2 linked regions of the Rhodohalobacter sp. SW132 genome follow. The protein of the gene in region 2 binds, or shares a complex with, the protein of the main gene of each other region. Links are inferred from orthologs where the notes say so. Each region holds a gene or a part of one and is shown on either strand. Other genes may lie near its edges.

The links. Proteins that work in one complex are often made in the same cells at the same time.
Region 1: the proteins of DYD21_RS20425 (region 2) and DYD21_RS03310 are in contact, whole or in part, in a solved structure (PDB 2NS1), measured with the Escherichia coli proteins. The link is inferred for Rhodohalobacter sp. SW132 from one-to-one orthologs.

Annotation. Positions count from the first base shown.
Region 1 is NZ_QUOK01000001.1:774,960-780,192, reverse strand. Bases 1,241-4,124 are described here. They hold DYD21_RS03310 (P-II family nitrogen regulator), read right to left. Parts: upstream 2,910-4,124; coding sequence 2,571-2,909; downstream 1,241-2,570. Other genes in these bases: DYD21_RS03300 (efflux RND transporter periplasmic adaptor subunit), read right to left, coding at 3,650-4,124; DYD21_RS03305 (DUF3347 domain-containing protein), read right to left, coding at 2,986-3,561; DYD21_RS03315 (heavy metal translocating P-type ATPase), read right to left, coding at 1,241-2,456. Also shown: DYD21_RS03320 (hypothetical protein), read right to left, coding at 1-272; more of DYD21_RS03315, read right to left, coding at 384-1,240; more of DYD21_RS03300, read right to left, coding at 4,125-5,233. UniProt on the Escherichia coli protein: Involved in the regulation of nitrogen metabolism. Regulates the activity of its targets by protein-protein interaction in response to the nitrogen status of the cell.
Region 2 is NZ_QUOK01000018.1:2,082-7,304, reverse strand. Bases 989-3,862 are described here. They hold DYD21_RS20425 (ammonium transporter), read left to right. Parts: upstream 989-1,647; coding sequence 1,648-3,078; downstream 3,079-3,862. Other genes in these bases: DYD21_RS20420 (TorF family putative porin), read left to right, coding at 3,191-3,862; DYD21_RS20430 (site-2 protease family protein), read right to left, coding at 989-1,191. Also shown: DYD21_RS20435 (HAD family phosphatase), read left to right, coding at 1-75; more of DYD21_RS20430, read right to left, coding at 97-988; more of DYD21_RS20420, read left to right, coding at 3,863-3,889; DYD21_RS21265 (hypothetical protein), read left to right, coding at 4,257-4,412; DYD21_RS20415 (protein-L-isoaspartate(D-aspartate) O-methyltransferase), read right to left, coding at 4,482-5,135. UniProt on the Escherichia coli protein: Involved in the uptake of ammonium/ammonia (NH(4)(+)/NH(3)). Transport is electrogenic. Following sequestration of NH(4)(+) at the periplasmic face, NH(4)(+) is deprotonated and neutral NH(3) is transported into the cytoplasm.

The DNA.
Region 1 (5,233 bases), on a different replicon or contig from region 2:
TTCATGCGTTGGCGCATTTGGCCCATCATCTCAGAGTGATCCATCTGCTGCATATTTTCCATCATGGCCTTTCTCATATGCTTCATCATTTCCCGGTGCATTTCAGGATTTTCGGCGATACGTTCCATCATCATGGCTCGCATCTCTGAATCTTCCATCATTTGCATCATCTGTTCATGTTTCTCGTGATGTTGATGATCCTGTGCTGTCACCGGATTCGTAAATAGAATCATGGTGAACAGTGCGATTGTTGTTAAGATAAAATTCTTCATTGTGTTACCTCTTGTTTTAGGTTTGTACATTTTGATTTTTTAGTTTTTTTAATACAGTTGAGTTTTCCGATTTTCCCTCTCGAGAGGGGAGTGCTCAATACTCAATACCTTCTACTCAGTACCACTTCCCTCCATCTTCAAAAACCGTGCATTAATCGCAACGATTACTGTACTGAGCGACATCAAAACAGCGCCCATCGCCGGGCTCAGAATAATGCCCCAGACAAATAGCACACCCGCAGCCAGTGGTATGGCAACCACGTTATAACCAGTGGCCCAGAACAGGTTTTGAACCATTTTGCTATACGTTGCTTTGGAAAGCTGAATCACATGAGCTACATCCATCGGATTGTCCCGAACCAGCACGATGTCTCCGGTCTCCACGGCTACATCTGATCCGGCGCCAATAGCAATTCCCACATCCGCGGTGGCAAGTGCAGGTGCATCATTTACACCGTCACCGGTCATCGCCACCTTCATTCCCTGCTCTTGTACCTCTTTCACTTTTTCAGCTTTTTCATCCGGCAGCACCTCGGCAAACACCTGGTCGATGCCAAGTTCTTTGGCCACATATTCGGCAGTCTGACGATTATCTCCGGTTAGCATCACGCATTGAATTCCCATTTCGTGAAGCTGGTCAATCGCGTCTCTTGACTCCGGTCGAATCTTGTCACCGAGTGCAATAGCTCCATGCAGTTCATCATCAAGAACCACAAAAACAACTGTTTTACCCTGCGATGAGATATCCTCTACTTGGTCCTTTGGATATTCCATGTTTTCATCCCGAACATAGCCCGGGCTGACCACCTTCACCGATTTACCTTTCACATTCCCTTCCACACCTTTTCCGGTTATGGAATTGAAGTCCTCCACTTTCCATGTCTCACCGGCTTTTTCAAGGATGCCTCTGGCAATCGGATGTTCAGAGTTGACCTCAACAGCCGCTGCATAATTCAGAAGCTCCTCATCACTAATTTCTTCGTTGAAATTCAGGATATCGGTTACCGTGAACGTACCTTCGGTCAGGGTTCCGGTTTTATCAAAAATGACGGCTCCCAGATTTCGCGCTTCTTCAAATGCCGTACGGTTACGAATCAAAAATCCGTTCGTAGCTGCCAATGTTGTTGAAACGGCAACAACCAGGGGAATGGCCAGGCCAAGTGCGTGTGGACAGGCGATTACCATCACCGTTACGGTTCGGTTAATGGCAAAACTGAGATCCTGTCCTGTAAAGAGTGTCCATGCAAAGAATGTGAGAAGACCACCGCCTATAGCCACGATTGTTAGCCAAAAAGCCGCCCGGTTGGCCAGGTCCTGCGTACGCGATTTGCTCTCCTGCGCCTGTCGAACCAAATCAATCACCTGCGAAAGAAAGGATTCATCGCCGGTTTTGTGAATTTTTACGGTGATGGACCCCTCTTCGTTGATTGCTCCACCTATCACTTCATCATCTACATTTTTCTCTACCGGCAGAGATTCTCCGGTAAGCATCGCCTCATTGACATTGGTTTTACCTTCGATCACGATTCCGTCGGCCGGAATTTTCTCTCCGGGTTTAATCAGGATATGATCATCTACTTTCAGCTCCTCAACCGGAACATCTTCGGTAGAACCGTCCTCTTTAACACGATGTGCTTTACCGGGAAGCAGTTCTGCCAGCTTTTCCAGTGCAGCAGAAGCACTCATCACCGATCGCATCTCAATCCAGTGCCCCAGTAGCATAATGGCTACAAGAGTGGACAATTCCCAAAACAGCAGATGCCCATCAAGGCCAAACACAACGAACACGCTATAGATGTAAGCCACTGAGATTGCCAAACCGATCAGGGTCATCATCCCCGGCTGTTTTTTCTTCAGTTCATCAACCAGCCCTGTTAAAAACGGCCATCCACCAAAGAAAAAGACAACGGTTGAAAGGGCGGTTAATATCCAGGTGTCACCTGCAAACCGCCAATCTACACCCAGGAAATCCTGAATCATTGGGGAGAGGGCCAAAATCGGAATCGTAAGAGCTAATACCCACCAAAAACGGAATTTAAAATCCTGCACCATCTGCTTGTGGTGCTCGTGATGGGAGTGGCCATCATGATCGTGATCACCGTGATCATGATCCTCGTGTGAGTGATTGTCATGATCATGCTCATGACTGTGTTCATCCTGTGAATGATGATTGTGATCTTTCATAATTTGTCTCCGTATTATATGTGAATAGACCTCCGGGCTCATTGCAAAGAGCTTTTTTTACAAGCCTTTAGCGTTATTCCCAGAAATGGTTAATGTGTAATATTTTTGGCAGGATTACAGCACTACTTCTCCTGTTTCACCGGTTCTTATACTCATTGCTGCATCAATCTCTGAACTGTAGATGATCCCGTCTCCTTTATTGTTCGTACAGGCTGCCTGCCGGATGATATTAACAACCTCATCCTGCTGCTCATCAGCTGCAACAATCTCAATTTTCACAATTTTTGAATGAAGAAAGGGAAATTCCAGGGTTGCATTAAGGTTGTCAGGATCTCCATGCCGCCCGATACCCTCACCATGATACACTGTCAAACAGCAGTATCCTGCTGATCTCAGTTCTTGATAAACATTTTCAAACATCTCAGGCCGAATCATCGCTTTGATTTCTTTCATGTTGATCACCTTTTTTTGAATTATGTAGTTTTTACCAACCCTCCAAGGGTTCCAAACCCTTGGAGGGTTTTATCATCTACGACTCAATTCTTTCAATCACCTGTCCACAGCCCGGCATTGTTTCAGGTGAATATGGATTTTGCACCTCTTCCCGGCTACTTAGCCAGACTGCTCCATCATTGTCATTAGCCATCGGGCAATATTGATGATACACCACTCCATTGATTCCAAATGTTTTAACAGCTTCGGTTATCTCTACAGAAAGATGTTGAAAGGCAATTCGGGCCTCATCCATATTATTGGCAGCTGTAAGAGTAGATACATGTCGTTCCAGTTTCGAATAGGATTCCATCCAGGCCATGTGTCCATCACCGGAAAGCCCGTGCTCTCCTATAGCTTCCAGCTTATTGATAAATTCCTCAAAGCTGGTAATTGAAGCTTCTAAATCTGATTCCAGAAGTGCATCCTTCCCGGTAATATAAGCTTCAAATACTTCGGTAAAGCTTGCCTGAAACTCTTCCGGTACATCATTAAACTGTTCCACTTTTTCTGATTCGTCATGATGCCCTGCATGATCTTGTGCTATAGAGGGCTGCATAAATAGTGCCGCTATAACCAAGGTTGATATAGATGTTATGATTAAGTTTTTCATGGGTTTATCTGTTTTATTTTTCAATTAATTTTTTCGGATCAGACCTCCAAGGTTTCAAAAATCCTGGAGGTCTCTTTGTTTGTTATAATTATTCAATTCGTTCAATCACCTCTCCGCAGCTCGGCATTGTATCGGGTGCATATGGATTCTCAATCTGCTCATCACGGCTCAGCCAGTTCGCATCCTCCATCGGGCAGTACTGATGGTAAACCATACCGGGAATACCGTAATTATTGACAGCCTCAATGAGTACATGCGATAGCAAAGCAAAACCTTCACGCCGGACCTCCATATCTTCGGCTTCTAAAATGTGATTCAAATGCCCTTCAATCGCTTCATACTGCTCCATCCAGCGCATATGAGCATCGCCCTGCATACGGTGTAATCCGATCGATTCAAGTTCTTCAGCGGCTTGTTGAAAGGCCGTACTTACTCCATCCATATCAGATTCGAATAATGCCTCTTTTCCATCCAGGTAATGAGTGAGAAGTACCTTGAAATCCTCCCGGAAATCATCAGTAGCCCCATCTATCGCACCTGTATGATCGTGGGCATCTGTCTCCTGCTGCGTCTCCATTTCATCATGGTCATCCATATCATCACCACCCATCTGCCCATGATCATGACCACCGGGTACTGCTCCCGTTCCGGGCTCACGGTTCATCATGCTGAAGCGGTCGGCAAGCTGAAATTCACTATCGATCCGGAATGCGCCATTGAAAACAACTTCCTGGCCGGATTCAAGGCCTTCTTCAATGATATAATAATCTCCGGTTCGGCTGCCAAGCTCAACCTCTTTCACTTCAAATCTCGGGGTGTCGGCTGATGTGTCTTTCACGTAAACAAGGGATCGCGGACCGGTCCAGAGTACAGCCGAAGCTGGAACCAGCAGCTTTTCTTCCTGCATTTCGGATTGAATCACACCCCGAACAATCATCTCCGGACGCAGGGTGTGATCAGCATTTTCCACATCTGCCCGCACCCGGATAGTCCGTTTTTGCGGGTTGAAAGTCGGGTCGATATAATCCACGCTGGCGGTATAACTGCTTCCCGGGTTCGATCGGCTTCTGAATTCGATCTCTGATCCTTCCTGCAGCCAACCCATATCCTCCTCGTAGGCATCAAATGTTACCCAGAGCTGATCGAGGTTCGCCACTTCGTAGATGACGGATCCCTCTGTGACATGCTGCTCATCCACCACATTTCTTTTCATAACAAATCCATCTACCGGAGAGAGAATCTCCATATTCCGCATCACTTCACCGCGGTCAACAATCTCCTGAATCTGCTCATCGGTAAACTCCCACAGCCTGAATTTTCGCACGGCCGATTCATACAGGCCCGGATTTCGATCCTTCACCTTCACCGCTTCCAGCAGCTCACGCTGAGCGGAAACCAGTTCCGGTGAGTAGATGGTGGCCATCACATCACCCTCACGTATCGGTGCACCCGTGAAATTGATCTCCACATCCTGAATTCGTCCAGCAAAGTGGGCCGTCACATAGCTTATTCGCCGCTCATCAATCTCCACACGTCCCGGCAGGTGCAGTTCACGTTTGGGGCGCTCACGAATCACCGGCGTGGCCTGGATATTGGCGAGCTGCATGGAGGCTTCAGTCATCACCATGCTGTAGTCATCCTCACGCTCTTCGGACGATGCCGGAATCAGGTC
Region 2 (5,223 bases):
GGAGAGTTGAAAGTAACGATCTATCCAGGGTCCGGGCACAGGGAGAACAGTTTTGAAGTAAAAAAACCTGGGTAAGTTTTCTCGTGATGAAGCTCATTAGTAATCACGGGCAGCCTGGAAAGTCAGGAATTCGTTAATGTTGTTCATGTCCAAAACGCCCACAATCTTTCCGTTTTCGATAATCGGAAAAAAGTTTTTACTGCCTCTCTGAAGTTTTTTGTAGCCATTCGTAAGCGGTTCATCGGGTTGCAGAGAGCGAATATTAGTATCCATAACATCGCTGACCCGCATTTCTCCATCGTCCTTTCGCAATGCGCCGGCAAGATCTTCCATATAGAGAATCCCCTTTATATCGTTATCCGCAGCTACAATGAAATCCTGTTCGGTGCTGGCTAAAATTTTATCGATAGCTGACTGAAGCCTGGCATCGGGATCGAGAATTGAGAATTCTGTGATCATCGCATCACGTACATTATGCCCTTCAAGAAGGCCAAGTTGCTGAACCGTAATGTTTTCAGAGTGAGCGCCGAAATAGATGAAAACCGCAATCACTGCCAGGATGATGCTGTAAAAGAGTCCGAAGAGGAAAAAAAGCAGAGCCAGGAATTTTCCGGTGGCAGCGGCAATACGTGTGGCTTCAACTCTGCCGAGGCGCATGGAGAGCAGTGCCCGGAAAACCCGGCCGCCATCCATCGGGAAAGCCGGCAGCATATTAAAAACCACCAGAGCAACATTGATGAAAAGAAGATAGAACAGGAAATTTGAGGCATCAATCGTAGATAGTTGCTCCTCAATCATGTCGGGATCAGTGGATAGAAAATCTCCAACCGGTACAAAAAAGTAGAGAAGGGCAGCAATAACTACATTCACCAGCGGACCTGCCAGAGCAATGTAAAACTCCTCAATCGGGTTGTCGGGAATGCTTTTGAGGCTGGCAACACCGCCTATTGGCAGAAGGGTGATGCTTCGGGTTTCGATACCAAATTTTCGGGCGGTAAGCGAGTGGCCGAATTCGTGAAGGATCACACAAAAAAAGAGAGCAATTACAAATGCAAAGTGCCACCATAAATCTGAAAGGGTCCCATCAGCTGCATAAACCATTGCGCCGACGAATAAAAAAAGAAGCCAGAAGGTCCAGTGAATCTGCACTTTGATACCGGCAAAATATCCAATTTTGAGAGATGCGCTCATTTCTAAATCGTGGAGTTATGTATGTAAGTCACGGGCAGTAAGTTGAACTCAATAAATGTACAGTTCAGGATGGAAAGAATCATATATCGATAGAATCTTCGGCAATTTGCTGGCCGAAACCTGATGTAGAAATGTCGTGCCGGGTAAATCATTTATGCACAGGATTATGAGGGGCTTAATATCATCGGTTAGGTATGAAATTAACAGATAAATCTAAGGCGTTTGGGAGGTTGTCGCTCTCTCTTACTCTCAAAATGACTCATTTTTTTCTCAAATTTTTTTAATAAAAAGCCAATTCGACCCGGTTTTTTATTTTTGTAATAAAATTAAAAGCGCTTTTCCAAAATATATAAATAATTTTAGGATTATTTGATTCTTTGTGTAAAAAAATATTGACAAATGGAGCTTTCACATACAAATTTAACCAACGCTACCATTAACCAAATATTACGTTTTATGAATAAATTCCTAAAATCATCCATTCTCATTCTGGTATTGGCACTGGCTGCGGGGTACGTTGCTTTTGATGCCAATTCGGAACCCTTGACGGAGGCCGTGGAGACAGTTGCAGTTGTTGAGTCAGCTGAAATGGCACCACCGCAAGAGGGCTACTCTACCATGGAGGAGTTTCAGGCTTCTGCTGATTACACGAAGTTCATTATCGATAACCTCTGGATTCTGATTGCAGCTTTTCTGGTCCTGTTAATGCACCTCGGATTTGCAACAGTGGAAAGTGGCTTAACACAGTCTAAAAATTCTGTGAATGTCATCTACAAGAATGTTTTTATTCTCTGTACCGGCATACTCATCTACGCTTTTATTGGCTTTCAAATCATGTATCCCGGTGATTTCAACGGCATTTTCGGATTTGGCGGATTTGGAATCGGCTTTGATGCTTCCGACCCTGTAGGCATGCTTACGCCGGCTTATGGTGAGGATATGACGATCTGGAGCGACTTTATTTTCCAGGCGATGTTTGCTGCCACCGCGGCCACGATTGTCTCCGGTTGTGTTACGGGACGAATTAAGCTCTCGTCATTTATGATTTTCGGAGTTCTGCTGCTGGCGATTTCCTACCCCATTACCGGGAGCTGGGTATGGGGCGGCGGCTGGTTAGACGAACTTGGCTTTTACGACTTTGCGGGATCAACTCTTGTACATGGTGTCGGTGGTATTGCCGGTCTTGCCTGTGTGATTCTTCTCGGGGCACGTTCCGGGAAATTCAAAGATGGCAAAGTGTTTGCCATACCAGCACACAACATTCCGCTGGCAACAGTTGGTGTTTTCCTTCTCTGGATCGGCTGGTTTGGATTTAATGGCGGATCGGTACTGAGCGCCGACCCGGTTGAAGTATCCTATGTATTCGTTACGACAGCACTTGCCGCCTGTGCCGGTGCGCTTGCAGCGATGATTACCACACAGCTTGTAATGAAAAGCCTTGACGCCCCGATGGCGCTGAACGGTATTCTTGCAGGCCTGGTGGGAATTACAGCGGGGGCTGATGTGATCTCCCCAATGGCGGCCGTAGTTGTTGGCGCAACTGCCGGTGTGATTGTGGTTTTCTCCATCCTGATGTTTGATAAGCTTAAGCTAGATGATCCGGTTGGAGCCATATCCGTACACGGAGTTTGCGGAATCTGGGGAACACTTGCGGTCGGGATTTTCACACCTGCAAGCTTTCTCATTCAGCTGCTTGGTACCGTGGCGATTCTTTCAGCTACCTTCGTATTCTCATTTGCGGTATTTGCTGCAATCAAAGCGGTTATGGGAGTTCGGGTGTCACCTGAAGTGGAATCTGATGGTCTGGACATTTCAGAGCACGGCAACAAGGCTTACCCCGATTTTTCTCCGGTAAAAACGTCAGAGCTTGGGCAGTATACTGCGTAACGCTCCGGGAAAACAATCCAAATTGAAGGAGCACCAAGGCAGATTCCGGTGCTCCTTCTATTCTTTCGAATTACCCAACTCATTGTTATAACCAATACAAGAAACTACGATTATGAAAATCATTCAGAAACCATTAAGACTAATTAAAATTGCACTGATTGCCATTTTTGGTGTATCGCTTAGCTTAACTCTTCAACCCGAAACGGCCACCGCACAGGAGATAGATACCGGTGTTGATCTCTACAGTACCTACGTATTCCGGGGTGTGGCATTTTCCGGTCCGGCTATTCAGCCTTATGTTGAATTCAGCGCGGGAGGATTTGCGATCGGCGCATGGGGATCACAGGGGATCGACGGATCCGCAGCAGACGGGTATATGGGCTTCCAGGAGATGGATCTCTATGCTGCGTATGAGTTTGACTTCGGACTGAGCCTTGGAATAACCGACTACTACTATCCCGGTTCGGAATATTTCGATGGAGACAGTCACGCGTTTGAACTCAACGCCGGGTTTGAAATTGAAAACTTTTCTCTATCGGGGAATTACATCCTGAACGAAGCGGAAGGAGCCGGATCTTCCGGAAGCGATCTCTATTTTGAGGCGGGTCTTTCATTGGGTGCAGCAGACCTTTTCCTGGGTGCAGGAGATGGCTGGCATTCCAGTGACGGAGAATTTGCACTTGTAAATGTTGGCCTTTCAACCAGCAAGGAGATTACAATTACCGATACATTTTCTATTCCGCTCAGTGGCGCAGTGATTCTGAATCCCGATACGGAACAGTTCTATGTAGTTGTAGGCGTGTCGTTTTAGAATCACATTCACATAGTGTACGTGTTCTCTTTTCGTTCCCAAGAAAAACCCCGGTGCATGTGGTGTGCCGGGGTTTTTTACGTTTTGAATATTACGTTTAGAGACGTTGTTCAGACTCATAGTTTTAACAGTGTCATCGCGGGCTCTGACCCACGATCTTCGAGCAAACCTCGTTTTGGTGCTCTGCTCCGGAACGATTACCTGCAAAACCCGGCTTGCCTGGCAGTGGCAGAAATATTTGCGGTCGATATAATGGGTAATTATACTCTATACTAATATCATGTCAAAGATGAGCAAATGACAAGAAGTGCCTCATTCCAATGGCAATAACCTTAGTAAACTGTATCTAATAGAAATTGACCCATTCATGAAGAAAGTAGAATGTCCCGGATGTGCTGTAGAAATTGAAAAAGAGAATGATGTTTGTCCGATTTGCGGGTACGAATTTCCCAAACAATCTCTCTCATTCAAAATTGGCGTATGGATACTGATTCTGCTGGTCCTCACCTGGCTTATATATTAAACTTTACGGACGAGGTTTATCTTTCATCTAAAATCTATCACCTATAATCTCTTATCTCTTATCTATTAATCAATCCCACCCTTTTTCGCCAATCAGCGGTACAAACTTATACTGTTTTAGCTGCTCCTGTTTGTATTCATCCTCCGATACCCGCGTAATTCGCGTCATGGTTTGCACTTTTTGATCTCCAACCGGAACAATCAAACGCCCGCCGACCGATAGCTGCTGAATCAGGTCTTCCGGGACGACAGGCGCACCGGCGGTCACCACAATGCCGTCATATGGCGCGTAAGCCGACCAGCCAAGTGTACCGTCCCCGCATTTCAGATGAGGACGAAATCCGAGATCTTTCAGCACTTTCCGGGCACTGAGGTATAGCGGTTCATGACGTTCCACACTGTAAACTTCTGCTCCCATATGGCAAAGTATGGCGGCCTGGTACCCAGAACCGGTGCCAATTTCCAGGATTTTTTCACCCTTTTGAAGTTGCAGGTGTTCTGTCTGAGCCGCCACGGTGTACGGCTGCGAGATGGTCTGCCCGCAGGAAATGGGCAGTGCACTATCTTCGTACGCGCGTTTTTCAAGGGCGGAATCTACAAAGAGATGTCTCGGGATCTGTTCAATCGCCTGGATTACCCGTTCATCGGAAATACCTTTTTTCCGAATGTCTGCGGCCAGTTTCTTCCGCCGGTTTGCATATTTCCGGTTGTGTCTGTCTTTCATCAAACTGTTATCCCGAATCGTAAATTACAAGTTGAAGCCAAACTGATAACATATCAAAAAGTTAGAACTCAATCGACCATGGAGAAGA